Regions from separate parts of the Actinoallomurus sp. NPDC052274 genome, predicted to be linked through region 2. Evidence: predicted binding sites of a transcription regulator. Region 2 holds the regulator's gene; the other holds the start of a gene.
What was found. Region 2 encodes HrcA, which represses chaperone genes, less so after heat shock. Its sites were predicted from a motif close to TTGGCACTCTCNNNNNGAGAGTGCCAA; they were not measured.
Positions count from the first base shown of each region.

Region 1 (10,853 bases), on a different contig from region 2:
GAGTCGAACGCCTCGTCCTCGACGTCCGGGTCAACCGCCTGACCACGCAGTCGGGCGTACAGGCGTTGCACCGTGGAGATCACGACCTTGGTCGAGTCCTTCATCGCGGCGCCGCCTAGGCGCTCGACGTTGTACAGCTCGGTGAACTTACGGCCGTCGTCGGGCGTGATGAAATTGTCGAACTCGGTGTACGCCTGCCTGCCAAGGTTGTTGCGGTCCACGAGGAACAGCACTCGGCGGGCCTTGGCGTGCTTGAGCAAGCGGTAGATCTCGGTGACCGCCATATAGGTCTTGCCCGCGCCGGTCGCCATCTGGATCAGCCCGCGCTGCTCATCGCGGGCCAGTGACTCCTCCAGCCCGGTGATGGCACGGACTTGGGCCTTGCGCAGGCCTCGAGTGTCCAGCGGCGGCAGGGTGCGCAGCCTGGCGCGCAGCGTGAGGGCCTCGGGCTCGGCGTCGGCCTCGCGCATCCAGCGGTACAGCGTCTCCGGTCGGTGGAAGGAGAACACCTGGCGGGCACGGGGAATGGGATCGAGACCGTTGGTGAAGTGCGTCTCCACCGCTGTCGTCTCGTACCGGAACGGCAGTGGAATCCGCCAGGAGGCGAGCTGCTGAGAGCCCGTGAGCGACTCGGCGTAGCGGGCCGACTGGGCCTCCACCGGCGACAGGATTCGCCCCTCGCGCTTGGCCTCGATCACCCCGACCAGCTTCTGGCGCACGTACAGCAGGTAGTCGGCCACGCCATCGGCGGTCGCCACCTCCCGAACGGCCACGCCCTCGCCGGCGAACAGGTTAGTCCCCTTAGGGTTTTGCACGTCCCAGCCGGCCGACCGCAGCATCTCGTCCACGCGCGTGCGGACCTCGGCCTCGGTCAGCGGCTCGCCCGCCGCCTGCTGGGCGCGCGCGATGAAGGCGTCCCGCTCGACGGCCTCGACCTTCCGGGCGCTCCGCAGTTCCGCGTTGAAGCGGGCCTCCGCCTCGGCGAGGCGCTGCTCGGCCTCCTCGACCAGCGCCTGCAGCCGTTCTTGGTCGACCAGGGCCTGCGCGAGCTCCTCTTCGACCTGCTGGCGGGCGCGGGCCTCGGCCTCCAGCTTGGAAAGCTGGCCGTCCCGGTGCACCATCACTTCGGCCAGCCGCTCGCGCATTCGCTCCAACTCCGCGCGCAACTCGCCGAGCTGAGCGCGTTCCGTGGACGTCGCGGCGGCCCGTTCGGCGGGATCGGGCGGCGGCACGAAACCCTGCGGAGCCTGGCCACCGGTCACCACACGGTGGAACCAGACGCCCAGTTCGAAGCACGAGCGTACGCATGACAGCGCCGCACGTACGTCTCCCCAATGTGAATGGACCGCCCGATTACCCGAGATTCGGACATCGTCGAACGCCTGGCGAATCTTGGGCACAAGGACACCCGCGTCAGCGAGGGCTTTGACCCGGGCGTGCTGCGTATTGCCCACAACCGTCGTCTGCGTGTGGCTGACCAGTAGTTTCGCCAGAGTTTCCGTGAACCGCCGAGCCTTGGCCATCGCCGCGTCCGGGTCGCGGTAGAGGTACGACTCCGCGGCGGCCCCGTCGATGACCAGCAGTGGTTCGTGCTGCAGGAGGAAACCGAAATTCCGCGACCGTTTCGCCAGCTCATCGATCGGTTGCGCCATGACCCCTCAGCTACCCGTGGAGTTGCGAAGAACGTTGCAGAATATCGCAAGGCTCCACTTGTGCCCAGTGATCGCCGAAAATGAACCCCCAAGGGCTTTACCGGCAGCGATTCGGGCCTGGACGAAGGGACGGGCATGCGAAAGGGGCGGTCCCAGCACCTCGGACCGCCCCTTAAGCGAGTGGACTCAGAAGTCCATGCCGCCCATGCCACCGTCGGGAGCGCCGGCCGGAGCCTTCTCCTTCTCCGGCTTCTCGGCGATGACCGCCTCGGTGGTGAGGAACAGCGCCGCGATGGACGCGGCGTTCTGCAGCGCCGAGCGCGTCACCTTCGCCGGGTCGATGATGCCCGAGTCGAACATGTTGACGTACTCGCCGGTCGCGGCGTTCAGGCCGAAGCCCGGCTCGAGGTTGCGAACCTTCTCCGCCACGACGCCGCCCTCGAGGCCGGCGTTCACCGCGATCTGCTTCAGCGGCTCCTCCAGCGCACGGCGCACGATCTGCGCACCGGTCGCCTCGTCGCCCTCGAGGTCGGTCTTCTCGAACGCCCGGACGCTCGCCTGCAGCAGCGCGACGCCACCGCCGGGGACGATGCCCTCCTCGACGGCCGCCTTCGCGTTGCGCACGGCGTCCTCGATGCGGTGCTTGCGCTCCTTCAGCTCGACCTCGGTCGCCGCGCCGGCCTTGATGACGGCCACGCCGCCGGCCAGCTTGGCGAGACGCTCCTGGAGCTTCTCGCGGTCGTAGTCGGAGTCGGAGTTCTCGATCTCCGCGCGGATCTCGTTGACCCGGCCCGCGATGTCGTCGGGGTTGCCGGCGCCGTCGATGACCGTGGTCTCGTCCTTGGTCACCACGATGCGCTTGGCCTGGCCGAGCATGTCCAGCGTGGTGTTCTCCAGCTTGAGGCCGATGTCCTCGCTGATGACCTGGCCACCGGTCAGGATCGCGATGTCCTGCAGCATGGCCTTGCGGCGGTCGCCGAAGCCCGGGGCCTTGACGGCGACGGACTTGAAGACACCGCGGATCTTGTTGACGACCAGGGTCGCCAGGGCCTCGCCCTCGACGTCCTCGGCGATGATGACCAGCGGCTTGCCGGCCTGCATGACCTGCTCCAGAACCGGCACCAGGTCCTTGTTCGCCGAGATCTTCGAGCTGACGATCAGGATGTACGGGTCGTCGAAGACGGCCTCCATACGCTCCGGGTCCGTCACGAAGTAGTGCGAGATGTAACCCTTGTCGAAGCGCATGCCCTCGGTCAGCTCGAGCTCCAGACCGAAGGTCTGGCTCTCCTCGACCGTGATGACGCCTTCCTTGCCGACCTTGTCCATCGCCTCAGCGATCATCTCGCCGATCGAGGTGTCGCCGGCGGAGATCGAGGCCGTGGAGGCGATCTGCTCCTTGGTCTCGACGTCCTTGGCGATCTGCGCGAGCTGCTCGCTGACGCGCTCCACCGCGGACTCGATGCCCCGCTTCAGGGACATCGGGTTGGCGCCGGCGGCCACGTTGCGCAGGCCCTCGCGGACCAGCGCCTGGGCCAGCACGGTCGCCGTCGTCGTGCCGTCACCGGCTACGTCGTCGGTCTTCTTCGCGACCTCTTTGACGAGCTCGGCCCCGATCTTCTCCCACGGGTCCTCGAGCTCGATCTCCTTGGCGATGGAGACACCGTCGTTGGTGATCGTGGGGGCGCCCCACTTCTTCTCCAGAACGACGTTACGGCCCTTGGGACCGAGGGTCACCTTCACGGCGTCGGCAAGCTGGTTCATGCCGCGCTCGAGGCCGCGCCGCGCGTCCTCGTCGAACGCGATCATCTTTGCAGCCATAGGCTCCAGATCCTCCCGGAACGGGGTGGCTTTCACGCGGATCGAGTCGACGCCCGCGACGGACGACCTCACCCGACGACTTCCATTCCGTCGCCGGATGCGAGGCCTCATCGCCTCGATCACTTGGTTGGCACTCTCAATACTAGAGTGCCAACCGCTTGTTTAGCACTCTCCCCCTGAGAGTGCAAGCGGGCTCGACCCTCACCAGGGTGAACATCTCGCCAATGCCGCTCCCACCCGCATAGGCCGAGGTGAGGAGGCGTGGGGCGTACGGGGAGGACGCACGCCGGACGGACGGCCGGGGGGATGGTCCCGGTGATCCAGGCGGCGCGCGCGTGTACCCGTGGACCCGGGGCGGGGCGGCGGCCGCCGGAGCGCGCTCCACGGCCGGAGGCCCGGCGCCGAAGCGCCGGGCCTCCGTCAGGCTATGGGACTTAGAGCGCCCGAACCGCGTCCGCCTGCGGTCCGCGGTCGCTCTGCGTGATCTCGAACTCGACCCGCTGCCCCTGCTCGAGGCTGCGGTAGCCATCCGCGACGATGGCCGAGTAGTGCACGAACACATCCCTGCCACCGTCGACCGCGATGAAGCCGTAGCCTTTGTCCGCGTTGAACCATTTGACGGTGCCTTGCGCCATTCCAAACAACTCCCACCAGGGCAATTCCCGTGACCATTGGCCACGGTCACTGATTCGAGCCCGCGGACCACTGCGGAACCCGTCGATCGCCCGCCGACTCGGCTGCGGCGGCCATCGCCGACCCTACACACGGCTACCGTCCGTGGAACAGCCTTTACCCCAGAAGTGCGGGCGGCCGATGCTGGTCAAAAGTCGGGATCCTTGAACCGGAACTAACCACCGATGTCCAAAAATCCGGATAAGGAAAACGCAATTCCCGCTCAGGAGCGTGGAGCAGACCACCTTGAGTCCGACATTTCGGCGGCCCAACGCACGATCCCCGGTGCTCACCGAGTCGATGGACTCGGTGAGCACCGGGGATCGCGGGGAGTCTCGCTACAGGGTGTAACCCGTGAGTGCCGTCGCCACCCGGAGCGACCGGCCGCGGGCTCCGCGGCTCAGTCACAGGCTCGCGACTGGACGCGGGCTGAGCGGCTCGGACGCGGGCTGAGCGGCTCGAACACGGGTCCAGCGGCTCAGCCGCCGGCGACGGCCGGGATGATGGAGATCTGGACGCCGTCCGGCGTCGGCGTGTCGAGGCCGTCGGCGAACCGCACGTCCTCCTCGCCCACGTACACGTTGACGAACCGCCGGATCCTGCCGTTGTCGTCAAGGATGCGGGCGGCGATGCCCGAGTAGTTGGCCTCCAGGTCGGCGACGACCTCGCGCACGGTCGATCCCGTCGCCTTCACCTCGGCCTCGCCGCCCGTGTAGCTGCGCAGGATCGTCGGGATGCGGACACTGATCGAGCTCACGCCAGACCTGCCTTTCGGAATGCCTCGAGGGTCGGGGCGATGTTCGCGGACGGCTTGGCGACCGGGGCCACCGCGTCCAGGGTCTTGAGGCCGTCGCCGGAGTTGATGAACACGGTCTCGGCGTCGGGGTCGAGCACGCCCGCCGACAGCAGCTTGCGCAGCGCGCCCAGCGTCACGCCGCCCGCCGTCTCACCGAAGATGCCCTCGGTGCGGGCGAGCAGGCCGATGCTGTCGACGACCTCCTCGTCCGAGACGTCCTCGACGGCCCCTCCGGTGCGGCGCACGGCGTCGAGGACGTACGGCCCGTCGGCCGGGTTGCCGATCGCGAGGGACTTGGCGATGGTCGAGGGCTTGACGGGCTGCACGACGTCGTGGCCGGCCTTGAACGCGGCCGAGACGGGCGAGCAGCCGGTCGCCTGGGCTCCGAAGATCTTGTACGGCCGGTCCTCGACGAGGCCGAGCTTGATGAACTCCTGGAACGCCTTGTCGATCTTCGTGAGCTGCGAGCCGGACGCGATCGGGATCACGATCTGATCGGGCAGCCGCCAGCCGAGCTGCTCGGCGATCTCGTACCCGATGGTCTTGGACCCCTCGGCGTAGTACGGCCGCACGTTCACGTTGACGAACGCCCAGTCCTCCTGCTCACCGGCGAGCTCGGAGGCCAGCCGGTTGACGTCGTCATAGTTGCCGTCGACGGTGACGAACGTCCCGCCGTACACGGCCGTCGTGATGATCTTCTGGCTCTCGAGGTCGGAGGGCACGAAGACGGCGCTGCGGATGCCGGCGCGCGCCGCCGCGGCCGCGACCGCGTTGGCGAGGTTGCCGGTGGAGGGGCAGGCCAGCACCTTGAAACCGAGCTCGCGGGCGGCGGCGAGCGCGACCGCCACCACGCGGTCCTTGAAGGAGTGGGTGGGGTTGCCGCTGTCGTCCTTGACCCACAGCGACCGCAGGCCCAGCGACTCGGCGAGGTTGTCGGCGCGTACGAGTCGGGTGAAGCCGGGCTCGGTGTTCGGCGTGTCGATGACGTTCGACGGAACCGGCAGCAGGCCCCGGTAACGCCAGATGTTGCGCGGCCCGGACTCGATCCGCTCCCGGGTCACGCCGGTGTGGTCGTAGGAGACCTCAAGGGGGCCGAAACACAGCTCACAGGCGTAGCGAGGGCCCAAATCGTAGGATTGTCCGCATTCACGGCACGTCAATGCGGTCGCGGGGCCGAGGTTTCGGGCGGCGGTCTGCGACATGAAGCGAGGCCTTTCTCCTCATCTTTCCCGTGCCACCTTGGTCACGAGCCGGAGTTGGCACCTGTCCCGGGCGGCCTCGCTGGGGCGAGTCGGCGACGTGTCGTCGCACGCTGTGAACCGCATGTCCGGGAGGGTTGCCGGGGCTTCAACGGGCCGGTCCCTCCACCCCTCTGGATGAGCGTTATTAAGTTGTCGTCTGACGACTTGTATACGTGACCGACCGGTTCTCCGCCAAGCGCGTCTCAGGTCGCGAGACGCCGGCGCGGCCGGTTCCGGCCCGCTCCCGTCCCGGGGGCGCGTCGTCGCCAGGCCCTGCCCACGTGGGGATTCAGCGCAGTGACATGCCCGGACGGCCCGGAGTGCGACCTGTGTGGAATGTCATCCCGAAGTGTCCGACCACTGGACCTTCCTCGCCCCCCGTTCACGTCCTCCGGTTACGCTCCCCACATGGATGACTCGCAGGTCCTGGTCGCGTCCAACCGCGGACCCGTCTCCTTCAAGCTCGCCGACGACGGCACGCTCTCGGTCCGGCGGGGCGGCGGCGGTCTGGTCTCGGCCATGGCCGGCCTGGACGGGGACATCCTGTGGATCTGCGCGGCGCTGTCGGACGCCGACCGCGCCGCGGTCCGCCAGGCGGAGGACGGGCGGCTGGACGAGTACGGCGCCGGTGCGGTCCGCATGCTGGACATCCCGGTCGGCACCTTCCACCGCGCGTACAACGCCGTCGCCAACTCGACGCTGTGGTTCGTCCACCACATGCTGTACGACACGCCGAACAGCCCGCACTTCGACGCGCGCTCCCGGCGGGACTGGCAGTCCTACGAGGCGTACAACGCGGCGTTCGCCGACGCGCTCGCCCGGGACGCCCGCCCCGGCGCGAAGGTGGCGATCCAGGACTACCACCTGACGCTCGCCCCGGGCATGCTGCGGGAGCGCCGCCCCGACCTGAAGATCGCGCACTTCTCGCACACGCCGTGGGCGCCCCCGGAGTACTACCGCCTGCTGCCCGACGACATCGGCCGCCAGGTGCTCGAGGGCGTTCTCGGCGCCGACCACGCCGGCTTCCACGCCGAGCACTGGGCCGACGCGTTCATCGACTGCTGCGCCTCCGTGCTGCAGGCGAAGGTCGACCGCGTCGCCCGTACGGTCGTCCACGCCGGGCGCGTCACCCGGGTCGGCGTGCACGGGCTCGGCGTCGACGGCGCGTCACTGCGCGCCCGCGCCGCCGAACCCGACGTGCGGGCCCGCAAACAGGCCCTGCGCGAGCAGGTCGGCGACCGCAAACTGATCGTTCGGATCGACCGCACCGAGCTGTCCAAGAACATCGTGCGGGGGCTCGCGGCCTACCGGGAATTGCTGGCCAAGCATCCGGAGTGGCACGGCCGGGTCGTGCACCTGGCCTTCGCCTACCCCTCGCGGCACGACCTGCCGGAGTACCGCGAGTACACCGCCGCCGTGCAGCGGATGGCGGCCGAGATCTCCGACGAGTTCGGCGACGCGGGCTGGGAGCCGCTGATCCTCCAGGTCAACGACGACTATCCGCGCTCGCTCGCGGCGTACGGCCTGGCGGACGTCCTGCTCGTGAACCCGATCCGGGACGGCATGAACCTCGTCGCCAAGGAGGGGCCGGTGCTGTCCGAGGACGGCTGCGCCCTGGTGCTGTCCCGCGAGGCGGGCGCCGCCGCCGAGCTCGACGAGGACGCGCTGATGATCAACCCGTTCGACGTGTCACAGACGGCGGAGGCCCTGAACCAGGCGCTGCTCATGCCGCGCGCCGAGCGCGCCGAGCGCTGCGCCCGGCTGACCGCCGCCGCGACGGCCCTGCCGCCACAGCGCTGGTTCGCCGCGCAGCTCGACGCCCTGGACCGCCGACCGTAGCCCGCACGCGCCGCCGGTCCGCCGCACAGCCCGACACCCTGGACCTAGCCCGCACGCGCCGCCGGTCCGCCGCACAGCCCGACACCCTGGACCGCCGACCGTAGTCCTCGCGTTCGCCACGCCGGGCGGACGTCGGGACCACCGGCGTCCGCCCGTCGCGAGCGCCGGTCCGCCGCGCCCGGCCTCGTGCTCGACGCCGGTGCCGGAGCCCGGAGGCCCGTCACCCGGTCGCGCTCGTGAGCCGGGCGGCCACCTCGGACGGTTCGTCCCGGCGCCGCAGAAGATCCTTCGCCTCGCGCTTGCGGGCGGCGAGCCTGCGGTGCGCGGCCACGCGCAGGTAGCGCGTGTAGTCCGGCAGCGGTGGCCGGCCCGCGCCGTCCGGTTCGTACCCGTGCGCCCGCAGCCGGTTGGCCGCCACCGTCTCGCACAGGGCGAGTTCGGCCGGTGTCAGCCGCTCCCGCCAGGTGCCCGACCGCGCCGTGCTGACCGCGCCATGGGTCCGCGCGTGCCAGGTCTTGCGGCCGGGGACGGCGACGGCCGCCACCTTCTCCGGCTCGCACATCGCCGGGTCGAAGTCCTCGCTGAGGAAGGCGCACAGCGCGGCGAGCTCGGCCTGCGGGTCGGCGATCAGCCGCTCGTAGTACATCCGGTGGTAGGTGCCGGGACCGAGCGTCCGCGCCGCGCGTTCGCCCGCGTCGATCGACTCCATCCAGGTGGCGAGGGCGTGCTGGACGTCCAGCTTGTACCAGGCCATCTCCTTCAGCGACGCCACGCAGTCACGCGCGTCGCGGACCAGGTGCACGATCTGCGCGTCGGGGAACATCCGCCGCAGCGTCGGGATGCGCTGGAAGTAGCCGGGCCGTTTGTCCCCCCAGCGGGGTTTGCCGAACCGCGCGGCGTAGGCGCGCAGGACGATGCCCAGCGCGGAGCCGAGGGTCGGCGGTCCGGCGACGATCTCCTCGATCACGGCCCGGCCGTCCAGTCCGAGGTCCGCGAAGCGCGTCTGCTTCCGCTCGACGATCCAGCGCGCCAGGGCGCGCCGGTTCTCAGGGTCGTTCAGGTCCCCGAACCGATGGCGTTCGTCGTACGCGGCCATGACGAAGCGGTTCTCGGGCGGGATGGCGATCCGCGGGTGTGCGTGCAGCATCAACTGCAGCATCGTGGTCCCCGACCTCGGGCAGCCGACGACGAAGACGGGACGTTCCGGCTTGGTCATGCGCCGGGACGTTAAGGAAGGTTAATGAAAGGTAAGTGATAATTAACCTAAGATCCACTTTTCGTTATTGCAGGTCGGATAACTAGGTAATGGCCCGACCGGAACAGGGCCGTGATTCCCGGAGAACCCGGGTAATGCCTCAGGACCGGTGCCAACGGCCCCGGTCGTCCTCGCCGGTCAGGACTGGGCGGCCGATCCGTAGTCGTTGCCGAGTGCCTGCCGGAACTGCTTGCGGGCCTCGTGGATGCGCGACTTCACCGTGCCGAGCGGCAGGTTGAGCTGCTGGGCGATCTCGCTGTACTCCAGCTGGGACACGTCGCGCAGCACCAGGGCCTCGATCAGGTCGGGCTTGCGCCGCTCCAGGTCCTCCATCGCGTCGAGGATGTCGACGCGCGATCCGGCGATGACGCTCGTACGGTGCGGGTCCGGGCGCTGCTGGGGCAGCTCCCCCGCCTGCTCGACCGAGCGGCGCTTGAGCGACCGGTACGTCGAGCGCGCGGAGTTGGCCACGACCACGTGCAGCCACGTGCTGAACCGCGACCGCCCTTCGAACCGGCCGATGTTGCGGGCGACCTGCATGAGGGCGTCCTGGCAGGCCTCCTCGGCGTCCTGGCGGCAGGGCAGGAACCGGGAGCAGTGCCGCAGAACGTCCGGTTCGATCACGCGGAGCAGTTCGTTCAGCGCGTTCCGGTCACCTCCCGCGGCACGTGTCGCCAGTTCCTCGGTCCGCTCGTCGTACGCCATGACCCCGCCTCGCCCTCGATATCGCCCGGCTTTGGGCATGATACGGGGGTGTCCATGCCTTCAGCCGTCGGTCGTTACCGAATCGATCGTGTCCTCGGATCCGGAGCATTCGCCTCCGTGTGGCTCGCCCACGACGAGTTGCTCGACGCCCCGGTGGCCATCAAAGTGCTGGCCGGAGGTCTCATCGACGACCTTGACGTACGCAACCGGTTCCTGGAAGAAGCCAGGATCCTGCGCCGCGCCGACTCCGAACGCCTGGTGCGGGTCCATGACATCGGCGAGCTCGAGGACCGCCGGCCGTACTTCGTCATGTCGTACGCCGACCGGGGAACGCTCGCCGACCGAATGCGGGAGCGGGAGCTCTCGGTCGCCGAGGCGCTGCGGCTCGCCATCGAGATCGGCCACGGTGTCGAGGTGATCAACCGGCTCGGTGTCATCCACCGTGACCTGAAACCGTCGAACATCCTGTTCCAGTCGACGACCGACGGCGGCGAACGCCTGCTCATCGCCGACCTCGGGCTCGCCAAGGCGCTCGCGCACGCCTCCGGCGCGTTCACGATGCCGGTCGGCACGCCGGGGTACATGTCCCCGGAGCAGGCGCGGTTCGGCGGCGGCCTCGACGTCCGCGCCGACGTGTACGGTCTGGGCGCGCTGACGTACCACCTGCTCACCGGGGACCCGCCGGGCCCGGCGCCGGTGCAGTCACCGCCCAGCGCGGCGCGGCGCGGCCTGCCACCGGCCCTCGACGAGATCGTGATGCGGGCGCTCGAAGGCGACCGGGAGCGTCGCTGGCCGACCGCGGAGGCGTTCGCGGCGGCGCTGAGCGTTCCGCTGATGTCCGTCGCCGACGACGCGACGGCGCGGGACGCCCCCGA
Region 1 covers NZ_JBFAUT010000029.1:76,114-86,966, reverse strand. The annotation lists gene AB0K82_RS24445 (DEAD/DEAH box helicase family protein) at 1-1,652, opposite strand, end outside; gene groL (chaperonin GroEL) at 1,839-3,470, opposite strand; gene AB0K82_RS24435 (cold-shock protein) at 3,905-4,105, opposite strand; gene AB0K82_RS24430 (MoaD/ThiS family protein) at 4,621-4,899, opposite strand; gene thrC (threonine synthase) at 4,896-6,140, opposite strand; SAM riboswitch class I at 6,156-6,321, opposite strand; gene AB0K82_RS24420 (trehalose-6-phosphate synthase) at 6,588-8,018, shown strand; gene AB0K82_RS24415 (sulfotransferase) at 8,239-9,234, opposite strand; gene AB0K82_RS24410 (RNA polymerase sigma factor) at 9,412-9,978, opposite strand; gene AB0K82_RS24405 (serine/threonine-protein kinase) at 10,033-10,853, shown strand, end outside.
Region 1: groL (chaperonin GroEL) is a predicted target of HrcA. The motif match lies at 3,598-3,624, and genes of this name have one in related genera.

Region 2 (10,853 bases):
GACCTCGGCCGGCCGCTCGGACGTCTCGGCGCGCAGCATGGCGATGCTGCGTTCGATCGCGTCGGGCGTGATGGGGGTGCCGGTCTTGAGCAGGTCGAGCAGTTCCTCGAAGAGCTTGGCGGCGAGGTCGGTCTCTTCCGGCCGACCGGTGATCGTGATCTCGTTGCCGCGGACGTGGACGTCGCTGTCGAAGGCTCGCTCCACGACCTCCAGGAGTTCGTCGCGGGAGCCGAGGAGGGCGACCATCGAGTGATCGTCGGGGATCACGATCTTGATCTGCGTGGGCGCGCCGTCGGGCACAGCCCCGGTATGAGTTGATTCGGCCATAGCGCGGCCTTGCGGCCTTTTCGCCCCTACCTTCCGGTCACGTCGGGTCTTCGGCTGCGTATCACCCATGGTACCGGCCCGGGCCACTCAATTTCCGACCGCGCGGGGACGCCCGCTCATCCCGGCGGCCAGCCCAGACCGCGGCCGCCGAGCACGTGCGCGTGCACGTGGAACACGGTCTGTCCCGCTCCGGGACCGGTGTTGAACACCACGCGGTACCCGGTCTCCTCGATGCCTTCGGCGACCGCGATCTGGTGCGCCGCGCGGACGAGCTCCGCGAGAAGGTCGCCGTCCTCGGCGGCGAGCGCCGCCGCGGTCGGATGGTGGTCGCGCGGGATGACGAGCACATGCGTCGGCGCCTGCGGGTTGATGTCCCGGAACGCGATCGTCCGATCCGTCTCCCGAACGACGTCCGCGGGCACCTCCCCGGACACGATCTTGCAGAACAAACAGTCCTGTTCCGTCAATGCGCTCTCCTTCGCCAAGGATCAGCGCATGTTATCGCGCCACGGGGTGTCGCGGCCGTCCGCGAATCGTTACGGCCTCCGGCGTGTAACTATGGCCAAGGCACTCCCTTGTCTGGTTATCGTTACCTTCACGCGAACCCCCAGCGCCGGATCCTTCGGTAAATCCGAGGCCGGGTGACGTTCGCACGAACCTGCTGGGTCAAGGCGTGCGTCCAATCAGGACGACAGCCGACGACGGCACTGACGGGCGGATAAGGCGAGACGAGGAATGCCCTTTCGTAAACCTCACGGCGAGGGCACGCGTCCTACTGATGTGACCGAGACCCTCGTGGCCAGAGGAACGACGGGCGCTGTGACCGTGGCGTGGGACGCTGACCAGGCGGTTACCGCGCTTTACAGCGCTCATTACCGTTCCCTCGTACGCCTCAGCGCACTCCTGGTGCGTGACCTGGCGACGGCCGAGGAAGTGGTGCAGGACGCGTTCGTCGCCATGCACGGGGCCTGGCGGCGGCTGCGCGACCCGGAGAAAGCCCTCTCCTACCTCCGGCAGTCGGTGGTCAACCGGTCACGATCCGTACTGCGGCACCGGGCGGTCGTCGAGAAGTACGCTCCCAAGGGCCTGCCGGACGCGCCGAGCGCTGAGAACGGCGCGATCGTCGAGCTCGAGCGGTCGGCCGTGGTCAAGGCCCTGGGGAGCCTGCCGACCCGGCAACGCGAGGCCTTGGTGCTGCGCTACTACGGTGATCTGTCAGAGGCGGAGATCGCCAACACCATGGGGATCAGCCGGGGAGCCGTCAAGAGCCACACCGCGCGCGGGATGGCCGCGCTACGCAGCGTTCTGGAGCAGCTTTAATGACCGAACCCTTCGACGAGTACGGCGAGCGTCTGCGCCGTGTCTTGCAGGCGGAAGCGGAAGCGGTCACGCCCTCTCCAGAGGGGCTTGAGCAGATCCGCGGCAAGATAGCGAAGAAGCAGGAGCGGCGCTTCGGCGCGTGGTTCGCGATCCCGTGGCTGCGCCCGCTTGCGGCCGTGGCCGCCGCGGTCATGGTCGCGGGGGTCGCCGTGTCGACGACGCCGGCGCTGAAGACGTTCGTGCAGACGGGGCACTTCAGCCCCGCGGACCGGCACGACGACGGCACGTCGGCGCCCGGGGGGCAGAAGGTGGTGACCGCCTGGCCGCCGGTGAATCCGTCCCGTCCGGACGTGAGCGCGGTGCCGCACCCGTCGGCGTCCAGGACCGGCCCGTCCGGCGCCCACGTCATCCCGGGGCACAAGTGCCCGCCGGGCGAGGACCCGATCAGGCCGCCGATCGGTTCGGCCGACGACCAGACGGCGAGCCCGGCTCCTTCCCCGCAGGTCACGTGCGGCCCGGACACGGCCACGTCGGCGCCGCCGACCCAGCCGGCGTCTCCGCCGCCGCCGACGACGCCGACGCAGGTGCCGACGACCGACACGCCGACCAACGGCGCGCAGCAGCCGTCGGCCCAGTCGTCCCCGTGAGCTGAGGATTACCAGCGGCCGCCGCGGCTGAGGAGCACGGCGGCCGCGGCCACCCCCGCGGTGGAGGTGCGCAGGACGGTGGGGCCGAGGAGCGTCGTGACGCCGCCTGCGGCCTCGAACGCGGCGACCTCGTCGTCGGTGAGACCGCCCTCCGGGCCCACGACGACGACGATGTCACCGGTGGCCGGGACGTCGACGCGGCTGAGCGGCCGGTCGGCCTCCTCGTGCAGGATGACGGCGAGGGCGGCGCCGCGGACGCGTTCGGCGGCCGTCGCCGTGTCGGCCGGTTCGGTCACCTCGGGCAGCCAGGCACGCCGGCTCTGCTTGGCCGCCTCGCGCGCGGCGCCGCGCCACCGGGCGAGCGCCTTGGCGCGACGTTCGCCGCGCCACTGGGTGACGCAGCGGGCGGCCGTCCAGGGCACGATGACGTCGACGCCCACCTCGGTCATCGTCTCGACCGCCAGCTCGCCCCGGTCGCCCTTGGGCAGGGCCTGCACCACCACGATCCGGGGATCCGGGCGGGGGACGCGCCGGCGCGCGCGGGCCTCGAGGCGCAGGCTGTCCCGCTCGGCGGAGGTGACGACGCACTCGACGAGAACGCCCGCTCCGTCGCCGAGGTCGACCCGCTCCCCCGGCCGCAGCCGGCGTACGGCCGCCGCGTGACGTCCCTCGGGCCCGTCGAGGAGGATCCGGTCGGACTCGAGGCGTGCGGGGTCGCTGAGGAAGAGGGGTGGGCTCATGGCTCCGATCGTAGGCGTGCGGCGGAGTCGAGCGAGCCCGCGGCCTTGAGCGTGTGGAGGATCGGAGCGGTCTCGATGGTGTGGATCCCGTCGAGGGCGCCGAGGCGCCGCGTGAGGTAGTGGTGCAATTCGGCCGGATCCGCGCAGAGTGCCTGCGCGAGCAGGTTGGTGGGGCCGGTCGTGGCGGCGACCACGGCGAGTTCGCGGTGGCCGGCGAGGGTGGTCGCGACGTGGTCCAGGCGTGCCGGTGCGACGGCCATCCACAGCAGTGCCTGGGTCGTCGCGCCCAGGAGCACGGGATCGATCTCGACGTCGAAGAAGAGCACTCCTCGGGAGCGGAGGTCGGTGAGACGGCGCGCCACGGTGGCCTGAGACCAGCCGGTCGCCGTGGCCAGGTCGCCGTACGAGGCGCGGCCGTCACGGCGTAGCGCGTCGAGGAGGGCGTGATCTGCGGGGGCCCATGATCGGTTTCCGTCCGGGGCGGCCGGCGCGTGGGCCGGCCGAAGCAGCGCCTGCTGCCGGTCACTGAGCGCCTGGGTGGTGCCGCGCCACGCGGTGGGGCCGCCCAGATAGCTGTGCAGCAGGCAGTGTGCGGAGACGGCGGTGATGCCGGCCCTCCGCGGGATGTCCCGCAGCAGCAGCGCGCGGGAGACCTCCACGCCGTGCGGCGCGCGCACGATCGCGAAGATCTCCGTTCCACCCGAGACGAGCTTGACCCAGGAGGTGTCCGGCCGCCGGGCGAGGGATCGCGCGAGGGCCTGGGCGGTGGACGGCGTGGTGGTGAGCCGGACCATCCACTGGGTCTGCCCGGCCTGGCCCGGCTCCGTCAGGCCGACGACCCGCAGTCCCGCCTCCGCGCGCAGCCGCCGGTAGCGGCGCGCCACGGTCTGGGTGGACACGCCGAGGACCTGGGCGATCCGGCTGAAGGGCGCCCGTCCGTCGATGTGCAGGGCGTGGATGACACGGCGATCGAGGTCGTCGAGCATGGCCGAATCCTGCACCGAATCCGGTATCGATGGAAATTATCCGCCGATTCCGCGCCATAGATGGAATGACTCACCCCTGCCGCCCCACGCTGACCCGCGACATCGAGTCGACCGAAGGGAAGCAGGCGATGGAGATACGGGACACGGTGGCCGTGGGCTCGGCGTACCGGTGGCGTTGGGCGGCGCTGGCCGCCCTGCTCACGGCGGAGGCGATGAACCTGCTGGACGCCACGATCGTGCAGGTCGCCGCGCCGGTCATCCACGCCGACCTGGGCGGCGCCGCCTCCGACATCCAGTGGTTCAACGCCGCGTACACCCTGCCGTTCGCCGTGCTGCTGATCACGGGCGGCCGGCTGGGCGACATGGTCGGGCGCAGGCGCGTGTTCGCGGTCGGGGTCACGGCCTTCGCGCTTGCGTCCCTGTGCTGTGCGCTGGTGCCCGACGCCGCCGCGCTGATCGCCACGCGGGCGGTCCAGGGGGCGGCCGCGGCGTTGATCATCCCGCAGACGATCGGGCTGATCCGCGTCATGTTCGACGGCGCCGAGCTGGCCAGGGCGATGGGGAGCATCGGGCCGGTCATGGGTCTGGCGGCGATCTGCGGGCCGGTGCTGGGCGCGGTGCTCACGCACGCCGACCTGTTCGGCTCCTCGTGGCGCGCGGTCTTCCTCGTCAACGTCCCGCTCGCCGCCGCCGTGCTGGCCGTGATCCCGCTCCTGCGCGAGGACCGGGCGGCGGTGCGACCGCGCCTGGACCTGCCGGGCACGGTACTGGCGATCACGGGCGCCGGACTGGTCGTCCACCCGCTGATCCAGAGCGGCGCCGCGGGCATGCCGGACGGCGGCCGGCTCGCGTTGGCGGCCGGGGTCGTGGTCCTGGTGGGGTTCGGGGTCCAGCAGCGGTACGGTGCCCGGCGCGGCCGCCGGCCGCTGGTCGAGCCGAGTCTCTTCCGCGATCGGGGCTTTCCCGCGGCGCTGGCGACCTCGACGTTGTTCTTCGCGGTGATGAACGGGCTGATGCTGGTCGTCGTGCTCCAGGTGCAGGTCGGCCTGGGCGAGGACGTTCTCACCGCCGGGCTCACGTTGCTGCCGTGGTCCTGCGGAATGGCGGTCTCCTCTTGGGTGTCGGGGACGCGCCTGGTGCCCCGGTACGGGGCGCGCATGATGTTCGTCGGGCTGGCCGTCATGCTCGCCGGTCTCGTGTCCGCCATCGCCGCCTACGCCGCCGCGCGGGCGGGGGCGTACCCCGTCTTCCTGCCGATGGCGCTCGCGCTGTGCGGCGTCGGGAACGGACTGTTCACGGTGCCGTTCTTCACCACCGCCCTCACGCGGGTGCGCCCGCACGAGATCGGGTCGGCCGCCGGTCTGCTCAACGCCGTGCAGCAGTTCGGCGGCACCCTTGGTGTCGCGCTCCTCGGCACCGTGTTCTTTCACTCCCTGACGACCGGCACCCGCGCGGGCGGTACGTCCGGCGCCGCGTCGCCGCACGCGGCCGGGCCGGCCTTCGGGCTCGCGGCCGGGCTGATCGTCCTGGCGGGCGGCGGCGCGGCGCTCATGCGCGCCCCGGTGAAGCGGGCCGAACCGGAAGGGCGGGCCGAACCGGCGGAGCGGGCACAGTCGGCCGACGGGTGAGCGAAGACCCCCGCTTCCGGTATCGGGAGCGGGGGCCTCGGCGAAGGGTCAGCGGCCGTTGAAGGCGTCGCGGAGGCGGGAGAAGAAGCCCTGCTGGCCCGGGGCGAACTTGCCCGGCGGGCGCTCCTCGCCGCGCAGGCTCGCCAGCTTGCGCAGTAGCTCCTCCTGCTCCTCGTCGAGCTTGGTGGGCGTCTCGATGTTCACGTGGATCATCAGGTCGCCGCGGCCGTTCTCGTTGAGGTGCTTGACGCCCCGGCCGTACATCGGGATGACCTGGCCGGACTGGGTGCCGGGTCGGATGTCGATCTCCTCGGGGCCGTCCAGGGTCTCGACGGTGAGCGACGTGCCGAGCGCGGCCGCCGTCATCGGCACCTGGACGGTGCAGTGCAGGTCATCGCCCTGCCGCTCGAAGATCGGGTGCGGGAGCTCCACGATCTCGAGGAACAGGTCGCCGGCCGGGCCGCCGCCGGGGCCGACCTCACCCTCGCCGGCGAGCTGGATGTGCGTGCCGTTCTCGACGCCGGCGGGAATGCGGACCTTGATCGTGCGGCGGGTGCGGACCCGTCCGTCACCGGAGCACTCCGTGCAGGGCGTGCGGATCATGGTGCCGTAGCCGCCGCACTGCGGGCAGGCGCGGGAGGTCATCACCTGGCCGAGGAACGACCGGGTGACCTGCTGGACCTCGCCGCGGCCGTGGCACATGTCGCACGTCTCGGGGTGCGTGCCGGGGGCCGTGCCGGAGCCCGAGCAGGTGTCGCAGACCACCGCGGTGTCGACCGTCAGCTCGCGCGTGGTGCCGAACGCCGTCTCGGACAGGTCGAGCTCCACCCGGACGGTGCCGTTGCGGCCCCGCCGAGCCCGGCTGCGCGGCCCGCGCTGGGTCGCGGTGCCGAAGAAGGCGTCCATGATGTCGCTGAACGGGAACCCGGCGCCGAAGCCGCCCGCTCCCGCCCCGGCGCCGCTGGCGAACGGATCGGCGCCCAGGTCGTACATCTCGCGCTTCTTCGGATCGGAGAGCACCTCGTACGCCTGGGTGATCTCCTTGAACCGCTCCTGGGTGGCAGGGTCGGGGTTGACGTCCGGATGCAGCTCACGGGCGAGTCTGCGGTACGCCTTCTTGATCTCGTCCGCGCTGGCGTCACGGCGCACCCCGAGGGTCGCGTAGTAGTCGTTCGCCACTTACGACCCCGCCAGAATCTGACCGACGTAACGTGCCACTGCGCGTACTGCTCCCATCGTCCCGGGGTAGTCCATCCGCGTCGGACCGAGCACGCCGAGCCGGGCCACGGCCTGGTCGCCGGCGCCGTACCCGGTGGCCACCACCGAGGTCGTGCGCAGGCTCTCGTGCGGGTTCTCGGTGCCGATCCGCACGGTGAGGCTGGAGGGGTCCCCCGCCTCGCCGAGCAGCCGCATCAGGACGACCTGTTCTTCCAGCGCCTCCAGCACGTCACGGAGGCTCTGGGACAAGTCGGCGCGCGCGAGGTTCGCCGCGCCGCCGATGATTATCTTCTCTTCGTGCTTCTCCACGAGGCTCTCGAGGAGAACCGACAGCACCGTCGTCGCCAGCGCCCGCTCGCCGGCCGGCACCTGCTCGGGCAGGTCGGCGAGGGCGTCGGGAACGTCGGTCAGCCAGCACCCGTCCAGACGCGCGTTGAGCAGCGCCCGCAGGTGTGCGATGGCCTCGTCGGACACGGGCCCGTGCGTCTCGATCGCCCGCTGCTCGACCCGACCGGTGTTCGTGATCACGACGAGCAGCAGCCGCTCGGAGGCGATCGGTACCAGCTCGACGTGCCGCACCGACGACCGCGTGAGCGAAGGGTACTGCACGACCGCGACCTGCCGCGTCAACTGCGCCAGCAACCGCACGGTGCGGCTGACGACGTCGTCGAGGTCGTAGGCGTTGGCGAGGAACGTCTCGATCGCGCGTCGCTCGGCCGCGGACAGCGGCTTGATCGTGGACAGCCGGTCGACGAACAGCCGGTATCCCTTGTCGGTCGGCACGCGCCCCGCGCTGGTGTGGGGCTGGGCGATGTATCCCTGCTCCTCCAGCACGGCCATGTCGTTGCGGATCGTGGCCGGCGAGACGCCGAGGTTGTGCCGATCGACCAGCGCCTTCGAGCCCACCGGTTCGTGGGTGGACACGTAATCTTCGACGATGGCCCGCAGCACCGCGAGCTTCCGGTCGTCGAGCACGCACTCACCTCCCGTGTCCACAGCCCTTCAATCTGGCACTCTTCTCCCCTGAGTGCCAAGTGTACGGCTCGGGGGCACGCAGGAGGAGACGCCGGTGGATCACGTTCTCGCGTCGAGCGTGGCAGAGTCACTCCTGTGACCTGGCACGAAATTGCGGAACGCTGTTTCCAGCGTCGTTATTCCGACTTCGACGTGACCGTGGGGGTCATCGTCGGGTCCGCGGACGCCGTCGTCGTCGACACCCGCGCGAGTGTGGCACAGGGCGTGCGCCTGCGCGACGACCTTCGGGAGCTCGGCGTGCAGAACCCCATCGTCGTCAACACCCACGGCCACTTCGACCACTGCTTCGGCAACGCGGCGTTCACCGGCGGGGCGCGCTGGGGACACGCGTCGCTGCCCGCCTACCTGGCCGAGACCGCGCGGCCCATGCTGGCGCGCGAGTTCCCCGGCTGGGCGGAGAAGGTCGAGACCGATCTCCTGCTCGCGCCGGACCGGCTCGTCACCGACCGCGCCGAGCTCGACCTCGGCGACCGCGTCGTCGAGCTGCGGCACTTCGGCCCGGGGCACACCGACGGCGACGTGGTCGTCTGGACGCCCGACGCGCGGTGCGCGTTCACCGGTGACCTGATCGAGCAGTCCGGCCCGCCGGCGTACGGCGCCGACTCCTTCCCGCTGGAGTGGCCGGCCACTCTCGCCGCCCTGCTGCGGACCGTCGACGGCGTGCTCGTGCCGGGTCACGGCGCGCCGGTGGATCGGGAGTTCGCGGTCCGGCAGCGGGAGGAGATCGACATGGTGGCCCGCCGGGTGCGGGAGACGCACGCCGCCGGGCTGGACGTCGAGGAGGCCCTCGCCGCGGGCGGCTGGCCCTACCCCGCCGAGACGCTCCGGGAGGCCGTCCGGCGCGGCCACGACCACCTGGGCCGCCGATCCGGGTCCGGATAGCCGCCGCCCCTGTTTCCGCGCCCCCGGCGCCGCACCCGGGCCCCCGCCCGTACGCGTGGCCGTCTCGACGCGGGGTGAACCGGCCGCCCCGGCCGGCACGCGTCCGGACGGGCGCGCCGGGGCGGCTGACCCGCCCGCCGCCGGACCGGTACGGTGCGACGCGTGCGGAGCAAAGACTATGGACGCGACGTTCTGTCCGGCGACTGGCGCCGGCCGCGGAAGGGTCAGATCCCCGAGGTCGCCGCCGAGCCGGGCCTGGTCGCCGAGGATCCGGCGAGCGGGTTCTGCGGTGCGGTCGTCGCCTGCGAGAAGGACGCCGTGACCCTCGAGGACCGGTTCGGCAAGCGCCGGGTCTTCCCGCTGGCGAAGGCCGGGTTCCTCATCGACGGCAAGCCCGTGACGCTCGTCCGTCCCGTACGGGCGGCGGGTCCGGCCCGTTCGGCGTCTGGTTCGATCGCCGTGCCGAACCTGCGGGCGCGGGTGGCGCGGGAGAGCCGGATCTACGTCGAGGGCCGCCACGACGCGGAGCTCGTCGAGAAGATCTGGGGGCACGACCTGCGGGTCGAGGGCGTCGTCGTGGAGTACCTCGAGGGCGTCGACCACCTCCCGGACATCGTCGCGGAGTTCGGCCCGGGGCCGGAAAGCCGGCTGGGTGTGCTCGTCGACCATCTCGTGGCCGGATCCAAGGAGAGCCGGATCGCCGACCAGGTCTCCTCCCCGTACGTCCTGGTCACCGGCCACCCCTTCATCGACATCTGGGAGGCCGTCAAGCCCTCGGTCCTGGGCATCCCCGCGTGGCCGCGGGTTCCGCGCGGGATACCCTGGAAGGAAGGCGTGATCGCCGCGCTCGGGTGGAAGGGCGAGCCGGGCGAGGTGTGGCAGGCGATCCTCGGCCGGGTCCGCGCGTACACCGATCTCGAGCCCGCGCTGCTCGGGCGGGTCGAGGAGCTCATCGACTTCGTCACCGCGCCGCGATCGGGCTGAGGTCCGCGAAACCATCCGGCGTCGGCGTGCGTCTCATAAACTGCGCGTTCGCCACGAAATTCTCATGTTCCGCCGGAAGGGGCAGCAGGCAGATGACCTATGGGCAACCGGGCCACGGGCGTCCCGGCTCCGGACTTGGCCGTCCTGCCGGTCCCGGGGCCCAGGCGTACGGTCCCGGGCACGGAGGCCATGGGCACGCGCCGTACCCGCAGCCGGGGTACCCCCAGGCCGGCTACGGCCAAGGAGGGTACGGTCAGGGCGGTTACCAGGGCGGATACTCTCCGCAGCCGTACGGCGCGCCGCAGCGGCACCCGGGGCATGGCGCGGGCCACGCCCCGCCGAAGCCGGCGAAGCGGCACCGCGAGCCGATGGCCCCCGGCGGGCCGGTCACCGACGAGGACGAGAGGTGGGCCGTTCCCGCCTACGTCGGGATGTTCGTCGTCGGGATCGTCGCCCCGGCCATCGTCTACCTGGCCAGGGGCCGATCCTCGCGATTCGCGCGGTTCCACGCCGTCCAGGCGCTGAACCTGTCGATCGCGATGATCGTCTGCAACCTCCTCGCGTTCTCGACGCTGTACCTCATCGGGATGACCGGGCTGCTGATCCTGCTGGCGGTCCTCGCCGTCGAGTTCTTCTGCGTCGTCAAGGCCGCGATCGGCGCCAACCGCTGTGAGTGGTACCGCCTGCCGTCGATCGCCGCCTGGCCGATCTTCCGCTAGGAAACCCCGTGACCGAGCCGCAGGACCCGCGCCCGCCCGCGCCCCGAGACTCCGAACCGTCCGAACCTCAGGACCCGCGTCCGCCCGAGCCGCAGGACTCCCGGCCATCCGAACCTCAGGACCAGCGCCCGCCCGAGCCGCGGGACCCCCGGCCGTCCTTCGAGCCGCCGGATCCGCTCATGAGCGGACCGGCGTCTCCGGACGGTCCGCCGCCCGGTGGCCCCTGGTACGGGTCGCCGCAGCCGGGTCCCGGTTCCGGGCCGCAGCCGGGTCCGTACGGCCCGCAGCCGGGCCCCCACCCCGGCCCGTACAGCCCGCCGACCGGCCCGCAGCCGGGCCCCCACTCCGGCTCGTACGGCGGACCGGC
Region 2 covers NZ_JBFAUT010000040.1:58,187-69,039, forward strand. The annotation lists partial or broken gene AB0K82_RS29065 (PhoH family protein) at 1-327, opposite strand, end outside; gene AB0K82_RS29070 (histidine triad nucleotide-binding protein) at 444-794, opposite strand; gene AB0K82_RS29075 (SigE family RNA polymerase sigma factor) at 1,108-1,647, shown strand; gene AB0K82_RS29080 (hypothetical protein) at 1,647-2,294, shown strand; gene AB0K82_RS29085 (16S rRNA (uracil(1498)-N(3))-methyltransferase) at 2,303-3,034, opposite strand; gene AB0K82_RS29090 (Lrp/AsnC family transcriptional regulator) at 3,031-4,020, opposite strand; gene AB0K82_RS29095 (MFS transporter) at 4,086-5,648, shown strand; gene dnaJ (molecular chaperone DnaJ) at 5,697-6,827, opposite strand; gene hrcA (heat-inducible transcriptional repressor HrcA) at 6,828-7,841, opposite strand; gene AB0K82_RS29110 (MBL fold metallo-hydrolase) at 7,977-8,783, shown strand; gene AB0K82_RS29115 (DUF3097 domain-containing protein) at 8,946-9,767, shown strand; gene AB0K82_RS29120 (DUF4870 domain-containing protein) at 9,860-10,486, shown strand; gene AB0K82_RS29125 (DUF4870 domain-containing protein) at 10,495-10,853, shown strand, end outside.